One region of the Streptomyces sp. NTD91 genome, then DNA from elsewhere that is predicted to be linked to it. Evidence: riboswitches for the same ligand, from Rfam matches in the RefSeq annotation. Region 1 holds a riboswitch; each other region holds the start of a gene.
What was found. Region 1 has a riboswitch for cyclic di-AMP ahead of AC5WRT_RS00435 (transglycosylase family protein). Riboswitches for the same ligand answer to the same signal wherever they lie in the genome.
Positions count from the first base shown of each region.

Region 1 (3,876 bases):
GAGCGCGATCTGCTCGCCCGGGACGTAGCCGGCCTGCTTGACGGCCTCGAGGATGAGGTCCAGGGCGGCGCGGTTGGACTCCAGGTTCGGGGCGAAGCCGCCCTCGTCGCCGAGGCCGGTGGCCAGGCCCTTGCTCTTCAGGACCTTCTTCAGCGTGTGGTAGACCTCGGCACCCCAGCGCAGGGCCTCGGAGAAGGACTCCGCGCCGATCGGGGCGATCATGAACTCCTGGATGTCCACGTTGGAGTCCGCGTGCGAGCCGCCGTTGAGGATGTTCATCATCGGCACCGGCAGCAGGTGCGCGTTGGGACCACCCAGGTAGCGGAAGAGGGGGAGGTCGGACGCCTCGGAGGCGGCGTGGGCGACGGCGAGGGAGACGCCGAGGATGGCGTTGGCGCCGAGGGAGCCCTTGTTGTCGGTGGCGTCCAGGTCGAACATGGCCTGGTCGATCAGCCGCTGCTCGGTGGCGTCGTAGCCGACCAGCTCCGGGCCGATCTGCTCGATGACGGCGAGGACGGCCTTCTCGACACCCTTGCCCTGGTAGCGGTTGGGGTCACCGTCGCGCAGCTCGATGGCCTCGAAGGCGCCCGTCGAGGCGCCGGACGGGACGGCGGCACGACCCGTGCTGCCGTCGTCGAGGCCGACCTCGACCTCGACCGTGGGGTTGCCTCGGGAGTCCAGGATTTCCCGGGCTACGACGACGTCGATGGACGGCACGAGCATCTCCTTCTTGGGATGTGACGCTGGAAGTGCGGGGCGTGTGCCTTGCGGCTGCGCCGTGCGACTAGAGCCTAACCGTCCCCGGGGCGCCGGCCACCGACCGACCGTCCCGTGGACAGGAGGGACACGCAGACGGTACCCATTGTTCACCGCCGGAACAAAGGGGGTGCGGAAGAAAAGCGGGGAACGGCCGGGCAAAGAAAAGCCCCGCCCCGGCGCGTACGGGGGAACACGCGCCGGGGCGGGGAGCCCGTGGGGAGGGGGGTGGCCCTCACGAGGCCTCCCGTGCGGGGCGGCGGCTGTGAGGGCGCCGTGGGCCCGGCCGGAGAGCCGGGTGTCACTCCCCGGCTGTCACTTGAGGTGCAGCTGCTGGCCCGGGTAGATGAGGTCGGCGTTCTTCACGATGTCCTTGTTCAGCTGGAACAGCTTCTGCCAGCCGCCCTGCACGCCGTGCTTGGCGGCGATGGAGCTGAGGGTGTCGCCCTTGACGACCTTGTACTCGCCGTCACCCTTCTTGACCTTCGTGCCGGTCGCGGTGGTGACGGTCTTGTTCGCCGACGGGGCCGTGCGCGTGGTGGAACGGGTGGCGGCCTGCTGGCCGGTGGAGCGGGTGGTGGTGCCGCTCGAGGACTTCGTGGAGGCCGCGGGAGCGGAGCCGTTGTACGGAGTGCTCGACAGGCCGGTGCCGCAGACCGGCCAGGCGCCCTTGCCCTGACCCGCGAGGACCTTCTCGGCGACGGCTATCTGCTGCGCCTTGCCGGCCAGGTCGGCGCGCGGGGCGTAGGCGGTGCCGCCGTAGGCGGCCCAGGTGGAGTTGGTGAACTGCAGGCCGCCGTAGAAGCCGTTGCCCGTGTTGATGGACCAGTTGCCGCCGGACTCGCACTGGGCGACGGCGTCCCACTGGGAGGCGGTGGCGGCGGAGGCGTTGCCCGCCGCCATCAGCGGGGCGGCGACGGCGGCGCCGGTGACACCGGCGAGAGCGACGACGCGGACGGCCTTGGACGGGCGGCGGTGCTTGCCCTTGGCGGAAAACAGCATGGATCGATCCCCTCACCGACGCCTGCGAGGTGAGCTGTCGGGTTCGGGCCGGTTGAGTTGCCCGGCCGCACACCCGCTTGCGCGAGGTGCGGCTTCACCCCTAGCCGGTCCAGACTGAACTGCTGGGCGCGGCACTTACCTTGGGTCCCCCGCTCCTGCCTACGGCGCTTGACGCGACGACTGTTCCCGGGCAACCGCTGGCAGGATTCGGCGTGTGCGACTGCCGGGGCTCGTGGTGACGAGCGGTCCTGACCGTAGACATGCCGTCGGCGGAATTTCAAAGACGATCAGGGCTTCTGAGACTCATCCCACACTTTCGCCAAACCGGACATCACTGATCAAGTAGGGCGTCAACTAGTCCTGTTCCGCGCCCTTTTCGCCGTCGATTTTCAGGGTCTGACCGGCGGCGATGCGGTCCGGGTCGGCACCGATGACCTTCTTGTTGCTCTCGTAGAGCGCGTGCCAGCCGCCGTCGACACCGAGCGAGTCGGCGATGGAGGCGAGGGAGTCGCCCTCGCGGACGGTGTACGTGTCCGGTCCGTGGCCGGCGTGACGGCCGGAAGAGGCGTCGCCCTGACCGTTTGTCACGCTTTCGTCCGCACTCGCGCCACGGTGACGTCCGCCACTGCCGAGCGCTCCGGTGTCGACCAGGCTCCAAGAACCGGCACTCTGCTGGTAATTGTCCGAGTTGTCAGCACCGGGCATCGCGGTGGAAGACCCGGCGCCCCCCTCTGAGCTTCCGTCGCCCTGCGAGGCGGACTCGTGAGTTTTGTCCGGCTTGGGGGTACTGGTTCCGGCGGAACCGGTCGGATCCGGGGTCCCGGTGGCATCGCCACCGGGGCTCGGGGCGGGCGTGCCGCTCGCGCCCGAGGAGGGGCTGGAGGAGTCGGAGCCGGAGGAGTCCGAGCCGGGCGCGTGGCCCGAACCGGCGCCGCTGGAGGACGAATCCGGCAGACCGGACGAGCCGGAGCCGTCCGCCGAGCCGGAGGTGTCGTTCGAACCGCCACTGCCGCCGGATGCGGAGCCGCCGACACCGGTGTCGACGTCGAGCGAAGCGGAGTGGGAGGTCAGCCCGGCGGTCAGCGCGCACATGGCCCACGGCGCGGTGCCCCGGTCGGCGAGGATCTTCTCGGCGACGGCTATCTGCTGGTTGCGGCTGGCCTGGTCCGCACTCGCGGCGTACTGCGTGCCGCCGTACTTGTCCCAGTCCTCCTGCGAGATCTGCAGACCGCCGTAGTAGCCGTTCCCGGTGTCCGCGCTCCAGGATCCGCCGCTCTCGCACTCGGCGACCTTGTCCCACGTGGTGCCGTCGGCAGCGTTGGCGCTCGCGGCGCCGAGCAGCGGGATGGCGATGGCGGAGCCGGTCACTCCGGCCGCGACGAGGAGGGCCGGAGCCTGACGGGGGCGACGGTGACGACCGTTCCCGGAGAGCATGCGGAAGCCTTTCGTGCGACTGCGGAACCGGCGCGGCGAACAGTGCCCTCGCCACGCTGATGGGTGAACGTAGCGCCAGACGATCACTTGTCACAAGTTAATGCCGCGTAGATCACGTGAAGATCACATAATTGAACGTCCGTCACTTTTACCCGCACGGAGTGTGTTCAGGCGGTGGGTGTGAACTCCACGGGGAGGGTGCGCAGGCCCCGCATGATGAGCCCGCCGCGCCACCGCAGGTCGGCCGGATCGGCGCCGAGCCGCAGGTCGGGAAGGCGGGTGAGCAGGGTGGCCAGCGCGGTCCGGGCCTCCAGCCGGGCGAGCGGCGCGCCGAGGCAGTAGTGGATGCCGTGGCCGTAGCCGAGGTGCTGGTTGTCGCGGCGGGCGAGATCCAGCACATCGGGGTCGGCGAACCGCTCCGGATCCCGGTCCGCAGCCGCGAGCACCACGAGCACCGGGTCGCCCGGCGCGATGTCCTGTCCGCCGACGGTGAGCGGCTCGGTGGCGAACCGCCAGGTGGCCAGCTCCACCGGCCCGTCGTAGCGCAGCAGCTCCTCCACTGCGGTCTCCAGCAGGCCGCTTTCCCCCTCGGCCAGGGAGGCCTGGAGCCGCTCGCGCTCCCCGTGGTGGGTGAGCAGGGCGTAGGTGCCGTTGCCGATGAGGTTGACGGTCGTCTCGAAGCCG
Region 1 covers NZ_JCAJZW010000001.1:95,947-99,822, forward strand. Annotated here, with positions in the region: gene eno (phosphopyruvate hydratase) at 1-723, opposite strand, end outside; gene AC5WRT_RS00435 (transglycosylase family protein) at 1,072-1,758, opposite strand; cyclic di-AMP (ydaO/yuaA leader) riboswitch at 1,763-1,935, opposite strand; gene AC5WRT_RS00440 (transglycosylase family protein) at 2,113-3,192, opposite strand; gene AC5WRT_RS00445 (cytochrome P450 family protein) at 3,360-3,876, opposite strand, start outside.

Region 2 (3,876 bases), on a different contig from region 1:
CTGGTCTATGTGAAGCGCGACGAGGAGAAGATCGACAAGGGCATGTTCGGGCTGGTCGGCACACTGACCATGGCGAACGTCTTCATCGCCGTCCTGTGGACCTGACGCTCACCCGTCACCGCCGGCGGCGGCCGCGAGCACCGCACCTGCGGCGACCACGAGCCACGCCGCCACCGAGACCCACAGCAGCAACCGCCCCGGCCAGGTGAGCCAGGGGACGCCGACCGCGGACACGACGGACAGCACCGCCACCGCCGTCATCCCCATCGGGAACACCGTCGCCCAGCGCTGTACGTGATAGCCGCGCCGGGGACACGCCGCCTCGGCGGCCACCAGCACGACGTACCAGACGAGGTCCAGCACCAGCAGGACGACCGTCACGGTGCGCAGCGTGCCGCGGTCGTCGCCGTTCCAGAGGTACAGGCCCGTGTCCCCGGCCGCCAGCAGTCTGGCCCCCGCCAGCGCCGAGATCGCGAGCGCCCCGCCCGCGACCCAGTGGTCGCCCGCCCCCTCCAGCAGCTGCCGTGCGTCGAAGCGGGCCAGTACGACGCCGTAGAGCACCAGACCCAGCCAGAACACCACCAGCGCGGTGTGCGCGAGCCACGCCGTCCGCTCGGCCGCGGCCAGCGTGGCGGCCAGTACGACGAGGCCCTCCGTGGCCACACAGCACAGGAACACCGCGCCGGACATGCGCCGCCTCCAGCGCCGTACGACCAGGAACAGCAGCACCGGCCAGAGCAGCGCGGCGAGGGCCAGCAGGGCCTCGGCCGTGGTCTGCCAGCCCAGGGCGGACATCCGGGTGCCCAGCACCGTGGTCGCGGCGACGGAGGTGAGCGCGCCCGGGCCCTCCGCTTCGGCCATCCAGCGGGACGGCTCGGCGACCAGCCGCAGCACGAAGGCGGCGGCCAGCGCGACCCAGGCCACCCAGGCCAGCGCCAACGCCGCTCGGGAAAGGATCTCGGCGCCGGTCAGATGCAGGCCCATCGACAGGGTGCCGGTCGCCATCACCGCGGACCCGGCCGCGGGGGACCGCTCCGCCCCCCACGCGCGCAGACCTGAAATGCCGGGCATGTGCCGATGCTAGGGAGCCGCGGCGCCCCGCCCGGGAAGGGCGCGCGGGGGGAGGGGAAAACGCCTGCACGCGCGTGATGGACGTGAGAACAACGGCCACGCGCGCGTGCGGACGGAGCATGCCCGTACCGCGCCTGGGGTGCACGCGGACCGGGCCGGTCAGCCGGGGCGCACCACGCTGTGGATGATCGACTCGCCGCCGTAGTAGATGGACTCCTCGCGGACGTACGCGCCCGGCTTCGGCGCGTGGATCATCATGCCGTTGCCGATGTAGATGCCGACGTGGCTGATGTCGTCGTAGAAGAAGATCAGATCACCCGGCCGCGCGTCGGTCAGCGAGACCGTGGTGCCTGCATCGACCTGGTCGTACGTGGTACGCGGAAGGGTGACGCCGGCGGCCTTCCAGGCGGCCTGGGTGAGACCGGAGCAGTCGTAGGAGTCCGGGCCGGTGGCGCCCCACACATAGGGCTTGCCGATCTGCGCACGGGCGAAGGCGATCGCCTTCTCGGCCTTCGTGTCGTACGAGCCGGCTGTCGTGGACCCGGCCGAGCCGGAGCCCGACCCCGTCGGCGAGGACGACGAGGACGAGCCGGTCTGCTGCTGAGCCGCCTGCCGCTTCGCCAGCTCGGCCGCCTTGCGTGCCGCCTCCTGCTGCTTCTCCCGCTCGATGGCGGCCAGCCGCGCCTTCTCCTGGGCCGTCAGCGACGACAGCAGCTCGCGCGCGGAGGCCAGTTTCTGCTGCACGGTGGCCTTGGCGGTCTGCAACTCGTGCTGCGACGCGTCCAGCGTCCGCAGGCCTTCCGCGGCCTGCCGCCGATCCTTCATCGTCGCGGCCTGCTCGCCGATGTAGGCGTCCACCGCGCTCTTCTCCCGCGAGGTCAGCCGGTTCATGAGCTGGCTCTGGTCGAAGTAGTCCTGCGGGTCGTTCGCCAGCAGGAAGGTGGCCGTGTCGGGAGCGGCGGCACCGGTGCGGTACTGGGCCGCGGCGAAGGAACCCAGCTCGTCGCGGGCCTTGTTGAGGCGCTCGGTGCGCCGGGCGAGCTCGTCGCGGAGAGCGTCCACACGTCCCCGCTGCCGGCCGGTCCGCTCCTTGGCCGCGTCGTACTTCTCGGTCGCCGACTCCGCCTGGCGGTAGAGGTCGTCGACCTTCTTCTCGACCTCCTCCAGGCTGGGCTTGTCGTGATCGGCTCTCGGGGCGGCCTCGGCGGTCTGCGAGAACACGGCCATGGAGGTGAGGGCTGCGGTGGCGAGGGCGGGGGTGCGGAGGCCCGCTCCAGAGGTCCCGCCGGGGCGCGGCTTGCGGTGCGACGCCAAGGAGGCGACTCCTTCCAATGGGCCGCCTACCGGGTTAGCTGTCGGGTTCGGGCGGCGGTTCGGAAGGGTTGCCCTACGGCGTCGTCCCGTCGGGAGTCGGCCGATTCACCCCGGGATCGGTTGGGTCCCCGGCTCCGGGCGCCGCGGGGCGCGCCGGACTCGGCGGAGGCCGCGCACGCGGCCCGACGGCAACCTAGCCAACTCGTGTGACTAGTGTGAAGGTTGGTGCGTGATATGTCCGATACATTTTTGTGATCCGACGCCGGGATCACCGCGATGTCATCGGGTGATTCCGCAGGGTGAGGGGACTCGCGTGCCTCCTGTGACGGCCGTCTTTCCGGGACGGCGACCGGTTGTCGGCGGGGCGCCCTAGACTCGTAGAGCGATGAGCAGCCTCTTTGACGACAGCTTCCTGGCGGACCTCCAGGCCCCTCGCGGGCACGAGGGGGAACCTCCGCCGCCGCCCGAGGACGATCACACTCCGGAGCCGCTGCCGGACGATCTGTTCGGTGGGAAGTTCGACACGCCGCCGGACCGGGACACCCACTACCGCGACGGCGCCCCGCGCCCCGTCCTCGACGCGGCGGCCCTGCTGGAAGGGCTGAACGACAACCAGCGCGCCGCGGTCCGGCACGCCGGCTCCCCGCTGCTCATCGTCGCCGGTGCGGGCTCCGGCAAGACCCGCGTGCTCACCCACCGCATCGCCCACCTGCTCGCCGAGCGGAACGTGCACCCGGGCCAGATCCTCGCGATCACCTTCACGAACAAGGCAGCGGGCGAGATGAAGGAGCGTGTCGAGCAGCTCGTCGGCCCGCGCGCGAACGCGATGTGGGTGATGACCTTCCACAGCGCGTGCGTGCGCATCCTGCGCCGCGAGAGCAAGAAGCTCGGCTTCACCTCCAGTTTCTCCATCTACGACGCCGCCGACAGCAAGCGCCTGATGGCACTGGTCTGCCGCGACCTGGACCTCGACCCCAAGCGCTTCCCGCCGAAGTCCTTCAGTGCGAAGATCAGCAATCTGAAGAACGAGCTGATCGACGAGGAGGACTTCGCCGCCCAGGCCACCGACGGTTTCGAGAAGACTCTCGCCCAGGCCTATGCGCTCTACCAGTCACGCCTCCGCGAGGCGAACGCGCTCGACTTCGACGACCTGATCATGACGACGGTCAACCTGCTGCGCGCCTTCCCGGACGTCGCAGAGCACTACCGCCGTCGCTTCCGGCACGTGCTGGTCGACGAGTACCAGGACACCAACCACGCCCAGTACGCGCTCGTCCGCGAGCTGGTGGGCACCGGCGAGCGCGACGAGAACACCCCGCCCGGGGAGTACGACATCCCGCCCGCCGAACTGTGCGTCGTCGGTGACGCGGACCAGTCGATCTACGCCTTCCGTGGCGCGACGATCCGCAACATCCTCCAGTTCGAGGAGGACTACCCGAACGCGACGACGATCCTGCTGGAGCAGAACTACCGCTCCACGCAGACCATCCT
Region 2 covers NZ_JCAJZW010000002.1:237,655-241,530, reverse strand. Annotated here, with positions in the region: gene AC5WRT_RS03755 (hypothetical protein) at 1-105, shown strand, start outside; gene AC5WRT_RS03750 (tellurite resistance/C4-dicarboxylate transporter family protein) at 109-1,071, opposite strand; gene AC5WRT_RS03745 (C40 family peptidase) at 1,231-2,385, opposite strand; cyclic di-AMP (ydaO/yuaA leader) riboswitch at 2,392-2,560, opposite strand; gene pcrA (DNA helicase PcrA) at 2,771-3,876, shown strand, end outside.
Region 2: it holds a riboswitch for cyclic di-AMP, as region 1 does, so the genes downstream of both, AC5WRT_RS03745 (C40 family peptidase) here and AC5WRT_RS00435 (transglycosylase family protein) in region 1, are expected to answer to the same signal.

Region 3 (3,876 bases), on a different contig from region 1:
GGGGTCCTGGGGTCGCTTCCGAGCACGTGTGCGATCGGGGGCGGTTCAGAGGGCGGTCAGGAAACCGGCCCAGCTGTCGGTGGAGAAGAGCAGCGCGGGTCCGGCCGGGCGCTTGGAGTCGCGCACGGCGAGCAGCCCGGCCCCGGGGCCGGAGCGCGGCCGGGCCGTCTCCACGCAGTTGTTGGCTCCCGTGCTGTAGCTGCTGCGCAGCCAGCGCACGTCGTGCAGGTCGGTACTGGCAGGGACGTTCCGAGGCAGGGCTGACATGGTGCCTCCTTACGCGCCGTCACCTATCCCGGCGATGTAATCCAACGTGTCCTCGGGTGAAAGGGCGTGCATCCGAAGGGTGTCGAAGGCCTCCGAGTAGGCCATGAGGTCTTCTTTCCGCTCCAGGTAGAGGCTACTCGTCAACTGGTCAAGAACAACCACGTCCAGATCGGAAGTGCTCGGAAATGAGAAAATAACGAAAGGCCCGGTGAGGCCGACATGCGCCCCGGCGTCGAACGGCAGTACCTGGAGACGGACTTGGGGAAGCCGGGCCGCCTCCGTCAGCCGCTCCAGCTGCCGGGCCATCACCTCGGGGCCGCCGACCTCGCGCCGCAGCACCGCCTCGTCCAGCACCGCGCTCAGCACCAGCGGGGGGTCGGCGCGCAGCACGTCCTGCCGGGCCAGCCGCACCTCCACCAGCGCGTCCAGGCCCTCCTCGTCCAGGTTCTTCACGGCCGCCCGGGTCACCGCGCGGGCGTACTCGGGGGTCTGCAGCAGGCCGGGCACGACCGTGGTCTCCAGGGTGCGCATCGCGCTCGCCTGCGACTCCAGGCTGATGAAGTCCCGGTACGTGGGCGGCAGCACCCCGCGGTAGGCGTGCCACCAGCGGTGCCGGCCGCCGGTGTCGTCGGAGCCCGCCAGCATCAGCAGAAGCTCGCGCAGTTGTCCGTCGTACACCTCGTAGGCGTCGAGGAGTAACCGCACATCCGCTGGTTTCACGCCGCTGGCACCGGTCTCGATACGACTGACCTTCGACTGGTGCCAGCCGACCAGCCGAGCCGCCTCACCGCTCGTGAGCCCGGCACCGGTACGCAGCGTGCGCAGTTCGGCACCCAGTTTGCGGCGGCGCACTGCCGGCCCGTTCTGCATGGGCTCCTCCTTACTCCTTCCGGACCGCCCGGATACGGTCTCGCGTAGGAGAGTTCACCGCTTCGAGCGACAGATATATGCATATCTTGGTGGATCGCTCCCCGTGACCGGCCCGGTGGTGGCAGGCTGACGAGCAAGCACCAGTCCGGGACCGTACTCGAACCATCCGCGCCGTGTCGGACTGCGGGCCCGTGGGAAAGGGACGACGTCGCCATGGCAGACCATCTGGAAGCATCCGTCACTCTGCCGAGCGATCCCGCCTCGGTCTCCGCGGCCCGCACGTATGTCGTGGGCACGCTCGCGGAGTGGGGCCTGCCGTCGGACACCGAGGTGGCCGACACAGTGCGACTCATCGTCTCCGAACTCGCCACGAACGCCGTACAGCACACCTTCGGTCAATCACCCACCTTCACGGTCGACATCGCCCTGGACTGCGACGAACACCTCCGCATCGGCGTGACGGACAGTCACCCGCGCTTCCCGAAGAGACTGCCCGCCGCCGTCCAGCAGGACAACGGGCGCGGCATGGTCATCATCCGCTGGCTCACCGCGGAGTGCGGCGGCAGGCTCCGTGTCCGCCCCACCCGTGAGGGCGGCAAGACGGTCTCCATCGAACTCCCCTGGATCGTCCCGGCGGAACGGTCCCACTAGGGCGTGTTTGGAAAGTGGCGTCGTCCGCCCGGAGGGCGGGGTCCGCGGCGTCTGGTGCGGTGCATCGCAAGGCGGAGGGTCGTCCTCGTACCGGGCGTACGTGGACGATCCCGACAACGCGGCGAGGTGCCGTGCCAGGCGTCGCGGACCAGACGGGACTTTCGAAACACGCCCTAGCCGGCCGACACGGCAACGGCAGCCTTCGGGCCGGGCCGGACGGGAGGTGTTGTTCTGGGGGAGGGCCGGTGTGGCGCCTGCGTGCTCCGTCGCCGTGCGCGCACACCGGGTCGGCTGCGCGCGCCGCCGGCCCCGGGCCGCCCGTGGGCTCCAGGCGGGCACCGGGGTGGCGCCGACGGTGCGCGGAGCGGCCCTGCTGCTGGAGCCGCTCCGGACCTGACAGGGGTCAGCTGACCCGGCCGTACCAGACGCTCCTGGTCCAGATCTTCTGGAGCCTCACCACGTCCCCGGTCCTCGGCGCGTGCCAGATCTTCCCGTGCCCGGCGTAGATGCCGACGTGGTAGACGTACGAGCCCGAGTGGAAGAACACCAGGTCACCGGCCCTGCGGCTGCCGGCGGAGATGTGGTGCGTCTTGTTGTACTGCGCGGCTGCGGTACGCGGCAGGCTCTTGCCCGCCTTCTTGAACGAGTAGAGCGTCAGCCCCGAGCAGTCGAACCTGCGCGGCCCGGTGGCCCCGTACTGGTACGGCGCCCCCTTCTTGGAGGCCGCGACCTGCAATGCCTTCGTCGCGAGGGTCGCTGCCGAGGCATCCGTGGCGAGGCCGGGGACCGCGATCGAGCCGCCGACGGCGGCGAGGGTGAGGGCCGAGGCCGTGCCGGCCCGGGCCATGAGCGACGGGACACGATTGAGCGCAGTCATGCGCAACCCTTCGTCAGCCGCCTGTGAAGGATGACCTGTCGGATTCGGGCTGGCGAAGTTGCCCGGCCGCGTTGCCGCGGCTTCACCCCAAGGGCTGCTCGTAACCTCCGCCCGGCTGCGGCGCACAGAGGGTTCTGTGACGCGCAGACGAACATCCGTTCCGGCGACCCGTCTTGCCTGGGTCCTCCACTCCTGCCGATCCACTCCTGTCGACCGGTCATCCGGGCGGCGGCAGGACTCGGCGTCCGCCCGGACCGCCCCGCCGCGGTGGCGGGGGCTTGTCGTCGGACGGGATCTTCGCCCACACCGGTCCGAAAATCCCAATGCATCCGGGAATTTGTGGCGTTGCTCACCACTCGCCCGTTCGGGTGGACCGGGCGATGTCGGACACCACGTCAGATCGCGGACGTAGCCCCGGACCTGGGACGATGCGCTTTCCCGCGAACTTCGGACCGGCGTGGAGCGCAAGTCGGGAGGCCCGGAGAACGAGGCGGATATACACCGGTCGGCGGTACGTCGTTCGGGCCGTTTCAACTCCCGTCCGGGCGGCACCCGTCGACACCCGGGTCCCGTCCGGCCGGGTCGGGCGTCCGGATCAGCCGCCGCCGTCCGGCGGGAGCGCGACGCGCGCGGTCCGGCGTTCACCGTCCAGCACCCGCAAAGCCCGTGCCAGCGTGTCCCCGTACAGCTCCGTCTCGCCCCGCCGGTGCATCAGCGCGAGGGCGTCACGCAGCTCTGCCGCCTTGCGCACCAGGGCCTGGGCCGCACGCAGTCCGCGATAGGTGTCGCCACCGTGCGCGGGATTGACCCGGCCCAGCAGGTCGGCGGCCTCCAGGTAACGGTCGATCAGGTCGCCCTCGGCGCGCGTGAGTGCGGGCAACGGCGGCAGGTCCGGAAGCATCGGCGGCTCACCTCGCGTCCGCTGCACCCGGGGTGCTCCGCCGGGTGGGCACGATGGCGTCCACCAGGCCGTAGGCCACCGCCGCGGGGGCGTCCAGGACGAGGTCCCGCTCCAGGTCGCGGTGGACCTGCTCGGCCCTGCGCCCGGTGTGCCGTACCAGCATCTCCTCCGTCAGCGCGCGGATCCGGGCCAGTTCCTCGGCCTGGATGAGCAGGTCGCTCGGCTGGCCCTGCACCGGCTCGGCGAGCTGGGGCTGCGAGAGCACCATGCGCGCGCCGGGCAGGGTGAACCGCTTGCCCGGCGCTCCGGC
Region 3 covers NZ_JCAJZW010000007.1:122,682-126,557, forward strand. Annotated here, with positions in the region: gene AC5WRT_RS10840 (DUF397 domain-containing protein) at 46-267, opposite strand; gene AC5WRT_RS10845 (helix-turn-helix domain-containing protein) at 277-1,137, opposite strand; gene AC5WRT_RS10850 (ATP-binding protein) at 1,351-1,788, shown strand; gene AC5WRT_RS10855 (hypothetical protein) at 2,036-2,185, shown strand; gene AC5WRT_RS10860 (C40 family peptidase) at 2,192-2,665, opposite strand; cyclic di-AMP (ydaO/yuaA leader) riboswitch at 2,669-2,798, opposite strand; gene AC5WRT_RS10865 (hypothetical protein) at 3,261-3,566, opposite strand; gene AC5WRT_RS10870 (ATP-dependent Clp protease proteolytic subunit) at 3,574-3,876, opposite strand, start outside.
Region 3: it holds a riboswitch for cyclic di-AMP, as region 1 does, so the genes downstream of both, AC5WRT_RS10860 (C40 family peptidase) here and AC5WRT_RS00435 (transglycosylase family protein) in region 1, are expected to answer to the same signal.

Region 4 (3,876 bases), on a different contig from region 1:
TCCCACCCGGTCCACAAAGTCGTGGTGCGTGAAGCGGTGGACGTCCTTGGCGGAGAGCCTGGGGTACGGCGCGAAGAAGCGGTAGTACTTCGACTCGTCCGAGACCTGCTCGTAGAAGCTGACCAGGCGGTCGGCGTCATCAACGGTGATGGGCCTGATGCGTGCGGTGCCACCGTCGCGCAGCACCACGTCCGCCTCCCAGTGAGCGGGGTACTGGTGCCGGTCCTTCCGGTCCGCCGAGGTCTGCATGGGCCCCAGAGTACGGCTCGCGTCCGACAACGGCGCAGGGCAGTCTGTGGAGGACGACACGTCGGACCGAGGCCGCGGTCCGACGGTGCCCCGGGAAGGACGCGGGTCCGATCCGGGCATGCTTCACGATGTGGGAAACTGGTCTAGACAACCCTGAAGACTGAAGGGCAGCAACACATGGCTGAGCGCCGCGTCAACGTCGGCTGGGCCGAGGGCCTCCACGCCCGCCCCGCCTCCATCTTCGTCCGAGCCGCCACGGCCGCAGGCGTCCCGGTGACGATCGCCAAGGCTGACGGCACCCCCGTCAACGCGGCCTCCATGCTGGCTGTCCTGGGTCTGGGCGCCCAGGGCGGCGAGGAGATCGTCCTGGCCTCCGACGCCGAGGGTGCGGACGCCGCCCTGGACCGTCTGGCCAAGCTGGTCTCCGAGGGCCTCGAGGAACTGCCCGAGACGGTCTGAAGTCCAGCGCGCCGATGACCGAAGCCGCGTCGCCCTTTCCGGGGCGGCGCGGCTCCGCCCTTTTCTGGGCACATTGCGCACACACCTGAATTCGCGCAGCGGAAATACACCACCACCGAATTACTCTTCTTTGTATACGGCGTCCGTGTTAATGCCGGAGGCCCGACATGTTTACGGCGTGTTGCGAAGTCCTCACACGCTCCGCGGCCCGGGGAAAACGCAGCCGGTGCGCGGCCGTCGTGCGCTCGGTGTGCAGCGCCGTGAGCGCCCGCGCGCGTTCGCCGTCGCCGCGCGCCACCGCGTCGACGATGGCGCCGTGCTCCGCCCAGGCGTCCACGGGGCTGGCCGGCGCCTCCACCGCGTACATCCAGGCGATCTTGTGCCGCAACTGGGTGAGCATCGCGGTCAGCGAGGGGCTGCCGCAGGCCTGGGCGAGCGTCTCGTGGAACCAGCCGCCCAGCGAGCGCAGATCCTCGCTGTTGCCCCTCCTCGCCCGCTCCTGCCCCAGCCTGACCAGGCCGCGCAGCACCTTCAGATGGGCGTCGCTGCGCCGCTGGGCGGCCCGGGCGGCCCCGAGCGGCTCCAGGAGCATCCGCATCTCCAGCAGGTCGACGGCCTCCTGCTCGGTCGGCTCGGCCACGCACGCGCCCGCATGCCGGCGCGTCACGACGAAGCCCTCGGCCTCCAGAGTGCGCAGGGCCTCCCGGACCGGGACACGCGAGACGCCGTAGCGGCGGGCCAGGACTTCCTCGGTGAGGCGGCCGCCGCGCTCGTGCACACCGGCGATGATGTCGTCCCGGATCGCCGTGCACACCGAGTGCGCCGGAATACGCATGCCCGACCTCCGCCTTAATCCCCGTGAAACGCCGACGATGGACGCCCGTTCCGTGACTCTATTCCAATGAGCCGGAATTTCCGACGGCGGGCCGGAAGCAATGGATATTTTTTGGTCAGCGGACCGGGGCGGAGCCGGTGGGAAAACGGCGAAAGCCCCGGCCGGTGGGCCGGGGCCGCGTCCGCCGTCGCCGGGGCGTCAGACGTTCACGCCGTGCTTGCGGAGGTAGGCGACGGGGTCGACGTCGGAGCCGTAGTCGGGCGTCGTACGGGCCTCGAAGTGCAGGTGCGGGCCCGTGGTGTTGCCGGTCGCGCCGGACAGGCCGATCTGCTGGCCGGGGACGACCCGCTGGCCGACCGAGACGCCGATGGACGACAGATGGCCGTACTGGGTGTACATTCCGTCGGCCATCCTGATCACGATCTGGTTGCCGTACGCGCCGCCCCAGCCGGTGGAGACGACGGTGCCGGAGCCGACCGCGTGGACGGGCGTGCCGCCTGCCGCGTGGAAGTCGATGCCGGTGTGCGAGCCGGACGACCACAGGGAACTGCTGGCCTTGTAGCCGGTGGAGACGTAGGAGTCCGCGATCGGGGCGACGAAGGTGTTCAGCAGGCGCCTGCGCTCGGCCTCGCGCGCCGCGCGCTCCCGGGCCTGCCGTTCCTGCTTCGCCTTCCTGACCGCGGCCTCCTCGGCCGCCCTCTGCTCGGCGGCCCGCTTCTGCGCGGCGGCCTGCGCGTCGATGTGCTCGGCCACGTCGTCGCTGACGGTGAGGACCGGGGTGAGGCCGGTCTGCTCCACGGTGTTCTCGGCGGCGAGCGCCGGGGAGGCGGCGAGGGCGCCGAGGACACCGGTGGTGGTGAGGGCCGCGATACCGGCCGCCTGAGCGGAGGTGCGCTTGACCCGGCCGGGCTTGCGGTGCTTCCCGGTGGCGCACGTGAACGCCATGGAGTGGCTTGTCCTTTCCTTCCCTCTCGCCTACCGGGTTAGCTGACGGGTTCGGAGCAGGAAGGTCTCCTACGGGCCCCACACCGTTCGCGCGGGCGCCCGATTCACCCCAGGGACGTGGGTCCCCGGCTCCCCTGGCTCGCGCCGTACGGGGACTCGGCGATGCTGTCCGGTGCCGCGGGTACGCGCACTGCCGACGAACAGCCCGCACGACGCTACGGAAACCCGCTTCCGAATCCCAAACGAAGCGGGGCCTTTGTTGCGCATCCCACAGGGCAGACACGCAACCTCCGCCTCAAATCGGGCATCTGAGGAAGGGAGTGGAACAGCCCGGGGCTCCGACGGTCCGCGGACCGTCGGAGCCCCGGGCGCGCATGGCGGCTACTCGGCCGCCACGACGGTCACTTCGCCGATGCCGAGCGCCTCCACCGGTGCCTTGATCCGGGAGGCGTCACCGACCAGCACCGTCACCAGGCGGTCCACCGGGAAGGCGTTCACGACGGCGGCCGTGGCCTCCACCGTGCCCGTGGCCGCGAGCCGCTGATACAGCGTCGCCTGGAAGTCGTCGGGCAGGTGCTGCTCGACCTGGTCGGCCAGCGTGCTCGCCACGGCCGCCGCGGTCTCGTACTTCAGCGGCGCCACCCCGACCAGGTTCTGCACCGCCACGTCCCGCTCGGCGTCGGTCAGGCCCTCCGCCGCGAGGGTGCGCAGCACCTTCCACAGGTCGTCCAGCGCGGGACCGGTGTTGGGGGTGTCCACGGAGCCGCTGATGGCGAGCATCGACGCACCCGTCCCGTCCGGCGCGGACCTGAGGACCTGCCCGAAGGCGCGCACCCCGTAGGTGTAGCCCTTCTCCTCACGCAGGACGCGGTCCAGTCGGGAGGTGAGGGTGCCGCCGAGGCAGTACGTGCCGAGCACCTGGGCGGGCCACACGCGGTCGTGCCGGTCGGGTCCGATCCGGCCGATGAGCAGCTGCGTCTGGACGGCGCCGGGCCGGTCCACGATGACCACGCGCCCGGTGTCGTCGGCGGTCACCGGCGGCACGGGCCGCGGCTCGCCCGAGGTGCCGGTCCAGGCGCCCAGGGTGTCGGCGAGCAGCGCGTCCAGGTCGACGCCGGTGAGGTCGCCGACCACGACCGCGGTGCCCGTGGCGGGACGTACGTGCCGGTCGTAGAAGGCGCGCACGGCAGCGGCGTCGATCTTCTCGACCGTCTCCTCGGTGCCCTGGCGGGGGCGCGACATGCGCGCGGCCGCCGGGAACAGCTCCTTGGAGAGCTCCTTGGCGGCGCGGCGCGAGGGGTTGGCCAGCTCGTGCGGGATCTCGTCCAGGCGGTTGCGGACCAGCCGCTCGACCTCGCTCTCGGCGAAGGCGGGCGCCCGCAGGGCGT
Region 4 covers NZ_JCAJZW010000020.1:117,143-121,018, reverse strand. Annotated here, with positions in the region: gene AC5WRT_RS21460 (bifunctional acetate--CoA ligase family protein/GNAT family N-acetyltransferase) at 1-249, opposite strand, end outside; gene AC5WRT_RS21455 (HPr family phosphocarrier protein) at 427-708, shown strand; gene AC5WRT_RS21450 (GntR family transcriptional regulator) at 857-1,543, opposite strand; gene AC5WRT_RS21445 (M23 family metallopeptidase) at 1,742-2,488, opposite strand; cyclic di-AMP (ydaO/yuaA leader) riboswitch at 2,501-2,660, opposite strand; gene AC5WRT_RS21440 (M16 family metallopeptidase) at 2,870-3,876, opposite strand, start outside.
Region 4: it holds a riboswitch for cyclic di-AMP, as region 1 does, so the genes downstream of both, AC5WRT_RS21445 (M23 family metallopeptidase) here and AC5WRT_RS00435 (transglycosylase family protein) in region 1, are expected to answer to the same signal.